DNA from 3 places in the Pseudoalteromonas sp. MEBiC 03485 genome. Region 1 is predicted to be linked to each of the others. Evidence: predicted binding sites of a transcription regulator. Region 1 holds the regulator's gene; each other region holds the start of a gene.

What was found. Region 1 encodes sigma-54, which starts transcription at its own class of promoters, with help from an activator protein. Its sites were predicted from a motif close to GTTGGCACGNNNNTNGNNT; they were not measured.
Region 2: EVU92_RS07835 (EF-hand domain-containing protein) is a predicted target of sigma-54. The motif match lies at 2,863-2,881, and genes of this name have one in related genera.
Region 3: EVU92_RS08315 (DUF1328 family protein) is a predicted target of sigma-54. The motif match lies at 1,994-2,012, and genes of this name have one in related genera.

The regions. Positions count from the first base shown of each region.
Region 1 is NZ_SGBT01000001.1:466,997-471,614, reverse strand. It holds gene rapZ (RNase adapter RapZ) at 1-319, opposite strand, end outside; gene ptsN (PTS IIA-like nitrogen regulatory protein PtsN) at 320-772, opposite strand; gene hpf (ribosome hibernation promoting factor) at 776-1,063, opposite strand; gene EVU92_RS02170 (RNA polymerase factor sigma-54) at 1,091-2,587, opposite strand; gene lptB (LPS export ABC transporter ATP-binding protein) at 2,705-3,430, opposite strand; gene lptA (lipopolysaccharide transport periplasmic protein LptA) at 3,427-3,948, opposite strand; gene lptC (LPS export ABC transporter periplasmic protein LptC) at 3,938-4,492, opposite strand; gene kdsC (3-deoxy-manno-octulosonate-8-phosphatase KdsC) at 4,489-4,618, opposite strand, start outside.
Region 2 is NZ_SGBT01000001.1:1,694,840-1,699,457, forward strand. It holds gene EVU92_RS07810 (YgjV family protein) at 1-43, shown strand, start outside; gene EVU92_RS07815 (amidohydrolase) at 56-1,696, opposite strand; gene EVU92_RS07820 (EF-hand domain-containing protein) at 1,790-2,023, opposite strand; gene EVU92_RS07825 (EF-hand domain-containing protein) at 2,028-2,261, opposite strand; gene EVU92_RS07830 (hypothetical protein) at 2,365-2,592, opposite strand; gene EVU92_RS07835 (EF-hand domain-containing protein) at 2,602-2,829, opposite strand; gene EVU92_RS07840 (HAMP domain-containing sensor histidine kinase) at 3,142-4,599, shown strand; gene EVU92_RS07845 (hypothetical protein) at 4,601-4,618, shown strand, end outside.
Region 3 is NZ_SGBT01000001.1:1,801,310-1,805,927, forward strand. It holds gene EVU92_RS08300 (YcxB family protein) at 1-135, opposite strand, end outside; gene EVU92_RS08305 (hypothetical protein) at 259-1,182, shown strand; gene EVU92_RS08310 (hypothetical protein) at 1,533-1,724, opposite strand; gene EVU92_RS08315 (DUF1328 family protein) at 1,774-1,947, opposite strand; gene EVU92_RS08320 (OadG family transporter subunit) at 2,482-2,730, shown strand; gene oadA (sodium-extruding oxaloacetate decarboxylase subunit alpha) at 2,746-4,518, shown strand; gene EVU92_RS08330 (sodium ion-translocating decarboxylase subunit beta) at 4,531-4,618, shown strand, end outside.

The DNA of each region.
Region 1 (4,618 bases):
TGGATAATGGGTGTAAACGACGAGTCTCTGAAAAGCGTTTTATCAGGGTTTGGTCATCACTGTCTAAGTAAAAAAGTGTTGGATTTGCGAAACCAGGAAGGTACTCAAGAATATCATTAAATTCTTGCTGCTCTTTTGGAAGGTTACGCACATCAATACTGACCGCTATTTTATCGTAGTTATCTGATACGCTACGCACGAGCGAAGGCAGTAAATTGACTGGAATATTATCAACGCAATAATAACCTAAGTCTTCAAGTACTCGTAAAGCGACCGATTTACCTGAGCCTGAGCGACCGCTGATAATGATTAATTCCATTTATGCCTCTGCTGATATAACCTGAAACAGTTGCTGATCGGTAGTAGCACTACGCAGCTGTTTACAAAACTCTTTATCTTTAAGTCTATCAGCAATTGTTGATAAGGTCTTTAGATGAAGCTGAGAGTCACCATCTGGTACGATGAGTGCTACGAAAATGTCAACAGGGCGATTATCAATTGCATCAAAATTGATTGGGGATTCACTCACTATGACAAACGCCTGAGGTTCATCGGCGCCACTCATTCGGCCATGTGGAATAGCAATACCTCGGCCAATACCGGTGCTACCTAGCTTCTCTCGGTTGAGTAAAGCATTTAGGATATCTTGTTGAGATAAATGAGGAAGCTGCTGGTGAGCCAGTTCGCTGATATATTCAAGAATTCTTTTTTTGCTATTAAAAAGGACCGCAGCTTTGCTGCAGTCCTGATTAGTAAGTGAACTTAGTTTCATAATTTAATGTCGAGCTAATTTCTCTTTGTGTTTAATGACTTGGCGATCAAGCTTATCGATCAACGAGTCAATGGCTGCGTACATATCTTGATGTTCTGTAGAAGCGAACAATTCGCCTCCGTTTACATGTAAAGTTGCTTCTGCTTTTTGGCTTAATTTTTCTACATCTAGAATGACATGAACATTATTAATATGGTCAAAATGCCTTTCTAGTTTCGCAAACTTGGTGTTTACATAGTCTCTTAATGAATCAGTGATTTCTACATGACGACCAGTTAAATTTAGTTGCATAAGCATTTTTCCTTCTATGTAAAACGTCTAAATCAAACTCTTACGCTGATTAGACGGAGGTATTGCTAGAGACTCACGATATTTTGCAATTGTACGTCTAGCTACTTTAATTCCTTGCTCAGCCAATATATCTGCAATTTTGCTATCACTCAATGGTTTAGCCGAGTTTTCTGCAGCGACTAACTTCTTGATTAAAGCGCGTATTGCTGTTGAAGAACACTCACCACCATTTTCAGTGCTGACATGGCTTGAGAAGAAATATTTCAACTCAAAGATACCCCTAGGGGTATGCATATATTTTTGCGTTGTTACTCGTGAAATCGTCGATTCATGCATTTCGACCATTTCAGCAACATCATTTAGCACCATCGGCTTCATTGCTTCTGGGCCATGCTCAAAGAAAGCTTGTTGTTGTTGAACGATACAGTTGGTCACTTTTAATAGTGTATCGTTACGGCTTTCTAAGCTCTTAATAAACCACTTTGCTTCTTGTAAGTGAGAGCGAATAAATTGGCTGTCGCTACTTGATTTAACAGAGCGAGACATAGCCGCATATTGGCTGTTCACTCTAATCTTTGGCATACTATCTGGGTTTAACTCAACCACCCAGCGACCTTTTACTTTTTTCACTGATACATCAGGTATGACGTACTCAGACTCTTCGCGTACTATGCTATCCGCAGGCTTAGGGTTTAAGCTGTGAATTAGCGTCATTACTTCTTTAAGCTCATTTTCTTTAAGCTTAGTCTTTTTCATCAAAGTTCGATAGTCGCGACTCGCTAATAATTCGATATGCTCAGATAAAACCATTTTAGTTTCAGCTAAATATGGCGTGTTTGCATCGAATTGGCGAAGTTGAATACACAGGCATTCCTGTAAACTACGCGCCCCAATACCGACAGGATCAAACAATTGAATTCTCTTTAGGACCGCTTCGACTTCATCAAGTTCGATTTCTTCTTCATCACTATTTTGATTAAAGCTCTCGACGATATCTTCACAGCTTACCGTTAAAATACCAGAGTCATCGATAGCCTCAACAATTGCCACAGCAATCGCTTCATCAGTCGGACTAAAGGGAGTTAGCTGTAATTGCCACATAAGGTATTCGTGAAGGGTTTCGGTCGATGCACCTTGATAAATAGATTCATCTTCTGGCATTGGCCCTGATGATGTTGATGGAGCGGCACTCATGTACTCATCCCATGTAACATCCATGGCTAAATCGTCACTTACAGTGTCTTTATTTAGAGCATCACTGCTTTCTTGTTCATATTCGCTAGGTGCTTCGTCTGCAGAAGCGCTGACTTGCACATCGTCAGATTCAGCTTTTTGCTCATTTTTGCCGATGCTTTCTTCGTTGTAATCCGCTTCTTCCACTTCAAGTAAAGGGTTACTATCTAGCGCCTCTTGAATTTCTTGTTGGAGATCCAATGTACTGAGCTGCAACAAACGTATAGCTTGTTGCAGTTGTGGAGTCATTGTAAGTTGCTGGCCCATGCGCAGCTGTAATGATTGCCTCATGTATCCCTAACAATCCTTTTTTTAAGTTATCGATAACTGTGCAAAGACAGTTAAGTTATTATCGATTTATTGTCATTGTTATAAGTCTAGCAGATGCTCTAGTCGGTGGCGTAATGGTTACAGCCTAAATTGCTCGCCTAGATAAACATCGCGTACAGTTTGGTCAGCTAATACGTGCTCAGGTGTGCCTGATGCAATTAGCTCCCCATGAGAAACAATGTAGGCTTTTTCACAAACATCAAGGGTTTCTCGAACATTATGGTCAGTAATTAGTACACCAATACCACGATTTTTTAGGTGCTCAATAATTTTCTTTATATCTAACACTGAAATTGGATCAACACCAGCAAAAGGCTCATCTAAAAGGATAAATTTAGGATTAGCGGCTAATGCGCGAGCAATTTCAACGCGGCGACGTTCACCACCAGATAGAGCCATACCTTGACTATCACGGATGTGTTGGATGCTAAATTCATCTAATAAGCTATTTAGAGTTTCTTCCCGCGTGGTTTTATTTAGATCTTTACGAGTCTCTAAAATAGCCATCAAGTTTTGGTAAACTGTTAACTTTCGAAAAATCGAAGATTCTTGCGGTAGATAACCAATACCCAACCTCGCACGGCTGTGCATTGGCAAAAGGGTAATATCGTTATCATCGATGCTAATTTTACCTTTGTCGCTCGGAACTAGGCCTACAATCATGTAAAAAGTCGTGGTTTTACCAGCACCATTTGGGCCAAGCAAGCCAACAATACTGCCTGCTTCAACTTCCAGACCGACATTTTTAACCACTTGGCGGCCTTTGTAGCTCTTAGCTAAAAGCTCTGCTTTTAATGTGCTCATGGTTGGCCTTTATTGTCTTTTTTATTTTCAACAGGTACTAAAATAGTGTGTACACGATCTGATGAGTTTTCGTCTTTTTCAGCACTGATAAGCTGCTGAGCCATATCATAGGTAATGCTTTTCGCTGTTACTTTTTGACCAGCTTGGGTAACTTCAGCTTCACCGTTTAAGGTTAAGAAGCGTTTCGCAACATCATAACGAACTTCTTCAGCACTGGCGCTCATTACGGAACCATCCGTTTGTTTTTCTTCGAAGTAAGCTGGTTTGCCTGTTGCAATAATTAGCTCTACTGTACCTTCGGTATCACCGCCGTGTGCTTCAAGACGTTCTGCTGTAATACGACGATTACCATGCACGATCTCTACGTTACCTTCAAATATGCCAACGCCATCTTTTAGTTTACCAACTTGGCGATCTGAGCTAATGCTAATTTGTGCGCCAGTTTGCTCGGCAGCGGTGCCGGAAAACGCAATCAATAAGCTTGGGATCAGGAGTAATTTCTTCAGTTTATTGGTCATAGTATATGGTTCGTGTATGGTTAGTTAACTCAACAATTTCGGTTTTTAAATCGGCTTTTAAGCCTTTACCGGTAATCTTTAAATTCGGTCCTGTTAGTGTTACAGGTTGCTTTGAAAACATGGTCATTTTATTAATGTCGACATTAATGTTTTCTGCTTTTATATCTTCGATCATACCGTTATGGGTTAAGTTTTTAGCAACTACATCCCCTTCAAAAATCAGCTGATCATTTTCGTATAAAGTGGCTTCTTTGGCTTTTACTTGCCAAACCTGCTGGTCGCCATAAATAGTAAATACAGGTTGCTCAAAAAAGGTAAACCCTAATTGTTGATACAACTCCATTTTAGCCGCAGCTACTTTATGACTGATTTTTCCTTGCTCGTCATAAGCAGTTTGCTTTAACGCCACCGCAGTGTAATCAGGCGTTGCAATGATCTCGTCTTCACTAGTTATTGTGTCTGCTGATTGATTAAAGTACGGATACCACAACCACACCATGCAACAAACAAAAACAACACTCAGTAAAATACGGGCTATATTCATGCGCTGGTTCCATCGCTAGTTAACGGCTTACCGTTTTCTAACATCAGTAAATCAGTTAATTCACGCACGGCTCCAAAGCCACCTGGTAATAATGTGGTGTAATGAGCCAGCTTTTTAATTAGTGGG
Region 2 (4,618 bases), 1.2 Mb from region 1:
CATCATAAAATTAAAGCGTCAGCAAAAAGCTGACGCTAAGTAACACTTAGTAATACTAATCTTCTTTTTTATACTTAAGCTGGCCCGCAATCCAAGTTTGTGTCACGTTTATATCGTGGATCTCTGAGACTGGCGCTTTGTAATAGTCTTTATCAATCAAGATAAAGTCAGCCCACTTTCCTTGCTCTAAACTGCCAAGTTTAAACTCTTGATGTGCAGCATATGCACCACCTAAAGTAAAAGCACGTAAAGCTTCATCACGCGATAGTAGCTCTTGTGGTCGCCAGCCGCCTTCTGGCAGCTGATTATGATCCATGCGAGTAATGGCTGAATATAAGCCGTCAAACGGATCAGCAAGCTCTACTGGAAAATCAGAACCCGCCGCAATCACTGAGCCTTGCGCTAAAAAGGTTTTCCAAGCGTAAGCCCCTTCAAGTTGTTTTTCAGTTAGACGTTGCTCTGCCATATGCATATCAGATGTTGCATGAACAGGCTGCATTGATGGAATGATTTTTAACGTTTTAAAACGAGGAATGTCTTCAGGAGTAACAATTTGTGCATGTTCAATTCGGTTACGAAGTAAAATTCCACCGGTTTTTTTAAACACATTTTCATAGGCATCTAGCACTACGTGATTGGCTTTATCACCAATTGCATGGGTGTTAGCACTAAAGCCATGGGTAAAGCTTAAGTTGAATAGTTGCTCAAGCTTTTCTTGGGTTTCAAGCATTAAGCCATGGTGATTTTTTCGATCTGCGTATTCCTCGATTAGGGCTGCACCACGACTTCCTAGCGCACCATCTGCATACACTTTGACACTACGAATCGACAGCATGTCATTCATATCTTTATATCGGCCCGCTTTAAGCATTGTTTCTAGCTGAGGATCAGCAGCACTTAGCATAGCTACTATTCTAACGGGAAGGGTGCTTTGTTCAGAGCGCTGCTTATACACTTGCCAGGTATCATAATCGATACCGGCATCATGGGTTGATGTAATCCCTAAACTAAGTAGATGTTTACCTGCATTATCTAATGCAGTATTAATGCTGGCATGGCTTGCTTTTGGTACATGCTGAGTAATAAGCGTTTCGGCTTTATCAATGAATACCCCTGAAGGTAAACCAGAATCCAGTTTTATAATTTCACCACCGGCAGGAGAGCGAGTTTCTTTGGTGATACCTGCAAGCTCCATTGCTTTTGAATTTACCCACACAGCATGGCCATCAACTCGAGAAAGCACTACGGGTTTGTCTTTTAAATACTTGTCTAAATCAGCAGCATTTGGGAACTGTCCACCAGGCCACTGCTCTTGGTTCCAACCTCGACCAATGATCCAGCCTTGTTTATCTTTAGCAAACTCAGCTAGCATTTTGCCAACTTCATCTGCCGAGCGAGTACTTCTAACATCAAGTTGTGAAAGGTTATTACCTAAACCAATCACATGGCCATGGGCATCAATCAAACCAGGCAATAACGTGGCTTGTTGGCCATCAATCGTGGTGGCATCAGGAAAGCTTTTTTTGATTGAATCATTACCGGTTTTTACAACTTTACCGTCTTTAAAAACCAGTGTTGAAAAGTGTTGAGTTTCACCTTTGTAGGTTGGTGTGTAACCATTTACATTGTAAATTACTGTGGTATTGGCAAAACAACTTATCGAAGCTGTTGCCAGTAAGCTGATGATGAGTTTCATAATCTTCTAATAGTTTTTATTGAATTATGAAAACATTATCAGAGTTGCAGTAAACTGCAACTCAGCAGCAATTAAATAATCAAATAGACATTTTTATTTACTTGCGTAGACCTTAAATTCACTCAGCGATAATTTATTATCTTTATCGCTGTCGTAATTTTTAAAACGTGACCATAGAGCAGGATCTCTTGCAGACTCTGAGCGAGTAAGGTAGCCATCGTCATTACGGTCAAGTTGTTTAAATTTTTCACCAATACTATCTGCAGCAAAACCCAATGTGCTAAATCCACAACATAAAATTAGGCTGGCAAAGGTTAATTTTGACATTACTTTAACTCTTGTTTGTTAAATAGTGTTTAAATTCTAGGAGCGAAATTTGTTGATCTTTATCTGTATCCCACTCTGCCATGCGTTTTTGCAAGTGTGGTTGGGATGACAGTTCTTGCAAAGACAAAAAGCCATTTTTGTCTTTATCTAAGTGATCAAATCTTTGTTTTACATCCAATGCTAAGCTATTGAAGCTTATTGTAATTAAGGTACATGAAGCAAGCCAGAAAATTCTCATAATTACACTCCTTTATAAATAAAAGTGCTTGCCATAATTTAACTCCCATAATTTAAATCCGTTTACACATTCCCTCTGGGATTATGGCAAGCACTTTAAGCCGTTAAGGTTTGAATTTTTCAAACTCTTGTTCAGACAAAACTTGATCGCCGTTTTCATCTAGGTCGGCAAATTGCTTAAGTAAGTTATCGTGCTTAGTCGCTTCAGCTAAAGAAATCTCACCGTCGGCGTTTGTATCAAATTTAGCAAATCGAACATCCATTTGTGATGCTAAAACGGTAGCGCTGATAACCAAAAACATGAGTGAAAACGCTGCTAAAAGTTGTTTCATTACAATCTCCTATTGAATAAACGACTGAAACTCAGAAAATGAAATTTGACCATCTTGGTTACTATCTATTTGAGTAAAGTTGCTATGTAATAATGCATCTTCAGATGCCTCTGCTTCACTCAAAAAGCCGTTACTGTCTTTATCTAGCTCGTTAAAAGTCGTTTGCAGATCGAATGCATAACAGTCTACCGTAACTAGGTTTATCAACACTGCGGCTGAAATGGCCGTAATCTTCATTTTGTGTCCTAAATGACTAATTTACTTTGTAGTTATCAAAATTGGTGCCAGTTTTTAAATGTGTTAATTATCAGTGGGTTATAACTTTTGTGTGGTTTTTAATGCGAAATAGTTACAGAGTATTGTGTCTTTTTTGCAACGCTTTTTAGGCGACTAAGCTTTATTCACCTTGTTTCAATGAGTTAGCGTGTTGCTAAATAGCAACTATGTATCAGTTTTTGGGTAAAAGTCAGTACTTTTTAAGGTCGGATTCAGCGAGTGTCTAAGTTTATTCACTAATAATCAGCATCAGCAATTATGTTGAGAGTGAATATGCAAAATAAAGTAGCGATAAAAATGAAACAGTTAGTCAACTGGCGGCCTAGTCTCATTAGTCAGTTCGTTTGTAGTATTTTGCTGTCTTTACTGCCGTTATCTTTAGTGGTGATTTTGTTTTTAAATGCCCTTAATAAGCAGCTTGCGCTGACCCAAGAAATCGTCGGTGACAATTACGAACTTACCAAAGCATTCAATAATCTTAAACAAGACTTAAATAGTTTAGAAAGGGCGACTCGACAAAATTGGGTGCTTAAGAGTGAATCTCTCGATAGCCTGATTGCTAACAAGTGGCAATCTTCTTTGCAAAGTGTTGATGAGCTTATTTTTTTGAGCCCTGCAGCTGATTATGTGTCGCAGTGGCGTCAGCTTGCTGAGGTATTACAATTTGCAGAGCAGCATTTGCTAGTTGAACAAAAGCAAGATGGTGAGCTGTTTGCTCCTGCTAGCAAGCTTATCAGTGAACAAACAAACTGGCTTAAAGAGCAAAATGAATTACGGATCACAAAAAACCAACAGCAATTAAAAGCATTACAAGCTTCATTTATTAATTGGTTAATAGCATTAATTCCACTCACGCTATTGGTAGGTGGTGGATTTCTATGGCGGATAAGCGGACGCCTACGAGAGCTTACCAATGTTATTGATAAATTAGGGCAAGGGCACTGGCAGCAAAAAATTCATGTCCGTGGTTCTTCAGAGTTAGTTGAATTAGGCAATAAACTTGAATGGGTACAAGCACAGTTACATATGCTTGAGCAGCAAAAAGATACTTTTTTGCGTCATGTGACACATGAGTTGAAAACCCCCCTAGCTTCTATGGTTGAAGGCACAGATTTACTTGCAGATGAAATTGTTGGCCCAATCAATAGCGAGCAACAAGCAGTCCTTGAGCTAATAACACAAAGTATGGTGCGACTTAGAGTCATGATTGAAAGCTTATTGAGTTACAACGCTATCCGCACTAGTAAGCAAAGCCTGAGCGAGCTTAATTTTAACGTGATGATGAATAAAATTGAGCGTCATTTTGAGCACCGACTATCTGCGCGTGACTTATCCATTGTTTGGGTTAACGAGTTACCAAATAAAGCCTTGTTTATATCAATAGAACTACTTGAAATGGTGCTTATTCAGCTGACCTCAAATGCGTTAAAGTTTTCGCCAGAACATGAGTCAGTGATAATCAAGGCAAGCTTAAAGCAGGGGCAATTAATTTTGAGTGTAAGCGACTTAGGCGAAGGCATTGATGATACTGAAAAAGCCGCTGTGTTCGGGGCTTTTTACCAAGGCAAGAATGCAAAACAACATACTGAAATGAGCAGCGGACTGGGTTTAACCATAGTCAAAGAAACCGTAGATCAATTAAACGGTAAGCTCTATATTACTGATAATGACCCTCAAGGGTGTGTATTTACAGCCATTTTACCAATTCAATTAACCCAAGGAGTTAACTGATATGGGCTTAGCTAATAAA
Region 3 (4,618 bases), 1.3 Mb from region 1:
AGCTAATAAGCCTAGGGTTATTAACAATGCCAACAGCGGGTATTTAGGCTTGGCTTGTGATGAATAAGGTAAAGACTCATCAAAGCATTCGTAATAATACGGTTTATCTAGTGTGTAATTTGTACTTAATGTCATTCTCAGACTCACTTATTCGACTGGCAGCAGTTTAACATTGATAGAAAAAAACTGCCGCAGTTGGTTTTCATTTAGTTGTCATTATGAGAGCTTAAGATATCTGTATTTTTAGGGGTAAGTTGTATGTTTGTTAGTTCAATGTCATTAGCGCTTGCAATGACTTCAAATACTTTTTTAGTTATGGGCGATATGCCATACACCCCGATAGATGAAATAAATCTCGCAAATGACGGAAAAATTACTAAGGCAATCGCTGCAACACCCCATGGCTTTTTAATGCACCTTGGCGATATGAAATCAGGAGCGCTTGCTTGCACGAATAAGCTTTTGCAAACTAATAAGGCGTTATTAACATCGCTGACTACGCAGCCTTTTATTTACACCCCAGGTGATAATGAGTGGACAGATTGCGACCGCGTCACATTAACTCCTCAATTTGATGAGCTCGAACGGCTAAGTTTTGTTAAAGGCTTAATGTTCGACGATGCTTATAGACAAAAAGCAAAACAGTTACAGGGTTATTTAACACAAACTGAAATGCTAGAGAATGCTCGTTGGCAATTCGATGGCATTGAGTTTCGCACCTTACATATACCAGGTACTTTTAATGGTCGCTCGCAAATTTTAAAAAGTGACAAAAGCGCAGCACTTGATGCAGCCGACAAACGTGATAAGTACAATTTAATTTGGTTAAAACAAGCACTCGTTCAGCAAGATGCTAAGGCGTATGTGTTTGGCTTTCAGGCTGATATTTACCACCCGACCAGTAAACCAGTTTGTAGTGAATCACAGCGCTCAAACTGTGATGCTTTTAAAGTATACCGTGATGCCATCAGTGACTTCGCAAAGCACACCAATAAGCCTGTGTTAGTGATGCATGGTGATACAGGTCCATACTGTAAACAACAGTTAGCAAGTAACTTAACACGCTTGAATGTACCTGGTGATTTTGCTGTGAGTGATGTAGCAAAAGTGAGCTTTGTTGATGGGAAGTGGCATATAGCGAGTGTAACAACAAATGAACCCCTCACAACGGGTTGTAAGTGAAACCCAACAAGTTAGCGTGTTTCTAGGGGAAAGAGTAAAGTTACGAGCTTAAGGTAGCTGCGGGTTTACCCCGCGTAGGCGTGAAATTTATTTCGCGCGATTCTCTCAATTTATGCGGCTGTAAGTCGGGCTTTAGCCCGTCACGTATGTGTGATAAAACACGTGTCGCCATAAATAACGACCTACGTGGCGTAGGGTAGAGCGGAGCGAAACCTAACAAATTAGCGAGTTTCTGGGGGAAAGAGTAAAGTTAGCAAGCTCCTTGACACAAGCAGCAGGCAGCCTAGACTTGCTAACTTGCATACACAAAAAAAGCGACACTTGGCCGCTTTCTTCATAAAGTGTTGTGATTAGCAGTTAGTTTCTTCTGCGTTAACACCTTCTTTTACTTCTTCACATGTGTCTTCAACAGCATTTTGTGTATCAGTAATTGCTTCATCAATACGCTCACCTGCATCTTCTGCCGAGTTATCTTCACAACCCATGATGAATAGACCTGAAAATAGAGCGATAGTAGCGGCTTTCAAAGTTGAATTTTTCATAACGAAATTCCTTGTAAATAAAATAAATTAAGTGGTTATTTGCTTATAACTACTTAGGGGCGTTACCTCTAAGAGCTCCAGATACCAGTGAAATAACTAGTAGTACTAAAAATATAAAAAAGATAATTTTAGCGATGCCTGCAGCGGCTCCTGCGATACCACCAAAACCTAACACTGCTGCGATTAACGCGATAACTAAAAAAGTAATGGTCCAGCGTAACATAATGGTCTCCTTGGCTATTTAAATTTTCTAAAGTTCGATGTAACTGAAGCGAGTTCTGTGCCAGATGTTTTACTTGTTTTATTTCAATGGTTTACCTTTATTTGTGATGCTGGTAGATGTTCATCACTTGGTAACATTTACGAGTAAGCATGTAAGTTATTCATAGTGATATTTTTTCATATTGAGTTGCATGAGGAAAACATCAGATTGCCACAGCATTGGTAAGACCAATTTAACTTTTTATTGGTTGGTAAAGTCTAACACCTTGTTGTGTGTGGTTTTTAGACGCTTGCTGGTTTTTAGTTAATAGCTGAACATATAACTTATGGCTATATCGACTATTTATATCATCTATATCGAGGCTTTGAATGATGGAAATGTAGGGTGTTAATTATATGTGCGGCATGTTATTTTAAAATTAATTGGTTTTACCAATTTACAATGGTGCTATACAAATGATTTTGGTTTGTTATTATTGGTGCATAATTATTTAACAAAAATAACTTTTTATTTTAAGTAAGCGAGGGGAGTCGTATGGATATAGGTGGATTACTCACCACTGCGGCCAGTTTGATGGTAACAGGCATGGTAGGCGTGTTTGTTTTTCTGACTATTCTGATTACAGCAGTCACTTTAATGTCAAAACTAGTGGGTCGATTTGATGATCCTGCAAGTGCAGAACCTACGCGAACAGCAAAAATTCAACCTCAACAGGGTGTGCCTCAGGCACATATTGCAGCAATAAGCGCTGCAATCGCTCAATTTCGAAATAAACAAAAATAACGGGGCAGCTCGAACATGGCTAAATTAAAATTAACCGAATTAGTATTGCGTGACGCACACCAGTCTCTTTTGGCAACGCGTATGCGCTTAGACGACATGCTACCCATAGCCGAAAAACTCGACAATGCGGGTTATTGGTCAATTGAATCATGGGGGGGGGCAACGTTTGACTCGTGTATCCGTTATTTAGGTGAAGATCCTTGGCAACGTATTCGCGAACTAAAGGCTGCAATGCCAAACACTAAGCAGCAAATGTTACTTCGTGGACAAAACCTTTTAGGCTACCGTCATTATGCTGATGATGTGGTCGAAAAGTTTGTCGAGCGAGCACACAAAAATGGTGTTGATGTATTTCGTATTTTCGATGCGATGAACGATGTACGAAACCTTGAAACTGCTATTAAAGCAGCTGTTAAAGTGGGAGCTCACGCTCAAGGTACAATTTCATACACAGTAAGTCCTGTACATACACTTGATATGTGGCTGAAACTTGCAAAACAGCTTGAAGAGCTTGGCTGTCATTCGATTTGTATTAAAGATATGGCAGGTTTATTAAAGCCATATGATTGTGAGCAGTTGATCAAAGGCCTAAAAGAAACCGTGTCTATTCCTATTGCGATGCAATGCCATGCTACTACTGGCTTAAGCACTGCAACTTATCAAAAAGCAATCGATGCAGGTATTGATATGCTTGATACGGCGATTTCGTCAATGAGTATGACTTATGGTCATAGCGCAACGGAGACAATAGTTTCAATTGTCGAAGGCACAGAGCGAGATACTGGCCTTGATTTAAACCAATTAGAAGAAATTGCAGCTTACTTCCGTGATGTACGTAAGAAATATGCTGCTTTTGAAGGTAGCTTAAAAGGCGTTGATGGTCGCATCTTATTAGCACAGGTACCTGGCGGCATGTTAACTAACATGGAAAACCAGCTTAAAGAACAAGGCGCGGCTGATAAGCTTGATCAAGTATTACTTGAGATCCCACGTGTTCGTGAAGACTTAGGTTTTATTCCTTTGGTTACGCCAACCTCGCAAATTGTAGGTACCCAAGCGGTACTTAACGTATTAACTGGCGAGCGTTACAAAACCATTACTAAAGAAACTGCGGGCGTGCTCAAAGGTGAATATGGTGCCACTCCTGCACCTATGAATAAAGAGCTGCAAGAACGAGTGCTAGAAGGCGCAGAGGCAATTACTTGTCGTCCTGCAGATAAATTAGAGCCTGAACTTGAGAAACTTGAAGCTGAGTTATTAAGTGAAGCCAAAGAGCAAGGTTTAGAACTTGCTGATGACGTGATTGATGATGTACTTACATATGCATTATTCCCACAAATAGGCCTTAAATTTATTAAAAACCGCAACAACCCAGATGCGTTTGAAGCAATTCCAACAGGTGAAGTTGCCAAGTCTGAAAGCAAACCTGCTTCTTCAAGCCCTGTAAAAGCGGAGCAATACAGCGTTAAAGTTGATGGTAAAGTTTACGATGTCGTCGTAGCACAAGGTGGTGAGCTTAAAGAAGTAACTTTAAAAGACAGTGAATTAATTCCTCAGTCTGCTTCAGCGTCAGCAGGCGAAACACTCAATGCGCCGTTGGCTGGTAATATTTTCAAAGTGAAAGTGAAACCAGGCCAAACAGTAAATGAAGGTGATGTGGTTATTATCATGGAAGCGATGAAAATGGAAACAGAAGTTCGCGCCGTACACTCAGGTACAATTGCAGAAGTATTAGTAGCTGAGGGTGACTCTGTTGCCACTGGCGATGCGCTAATCGCGCTAGCATAGGAGAGGCAGAGGATGGATGGTGTTTTAAACCTCTGGCATGCCACGGGTATTGCTAATTTTACCTTTGCGGCATTGATCATGATTGCGGTTGGTTGCTTGT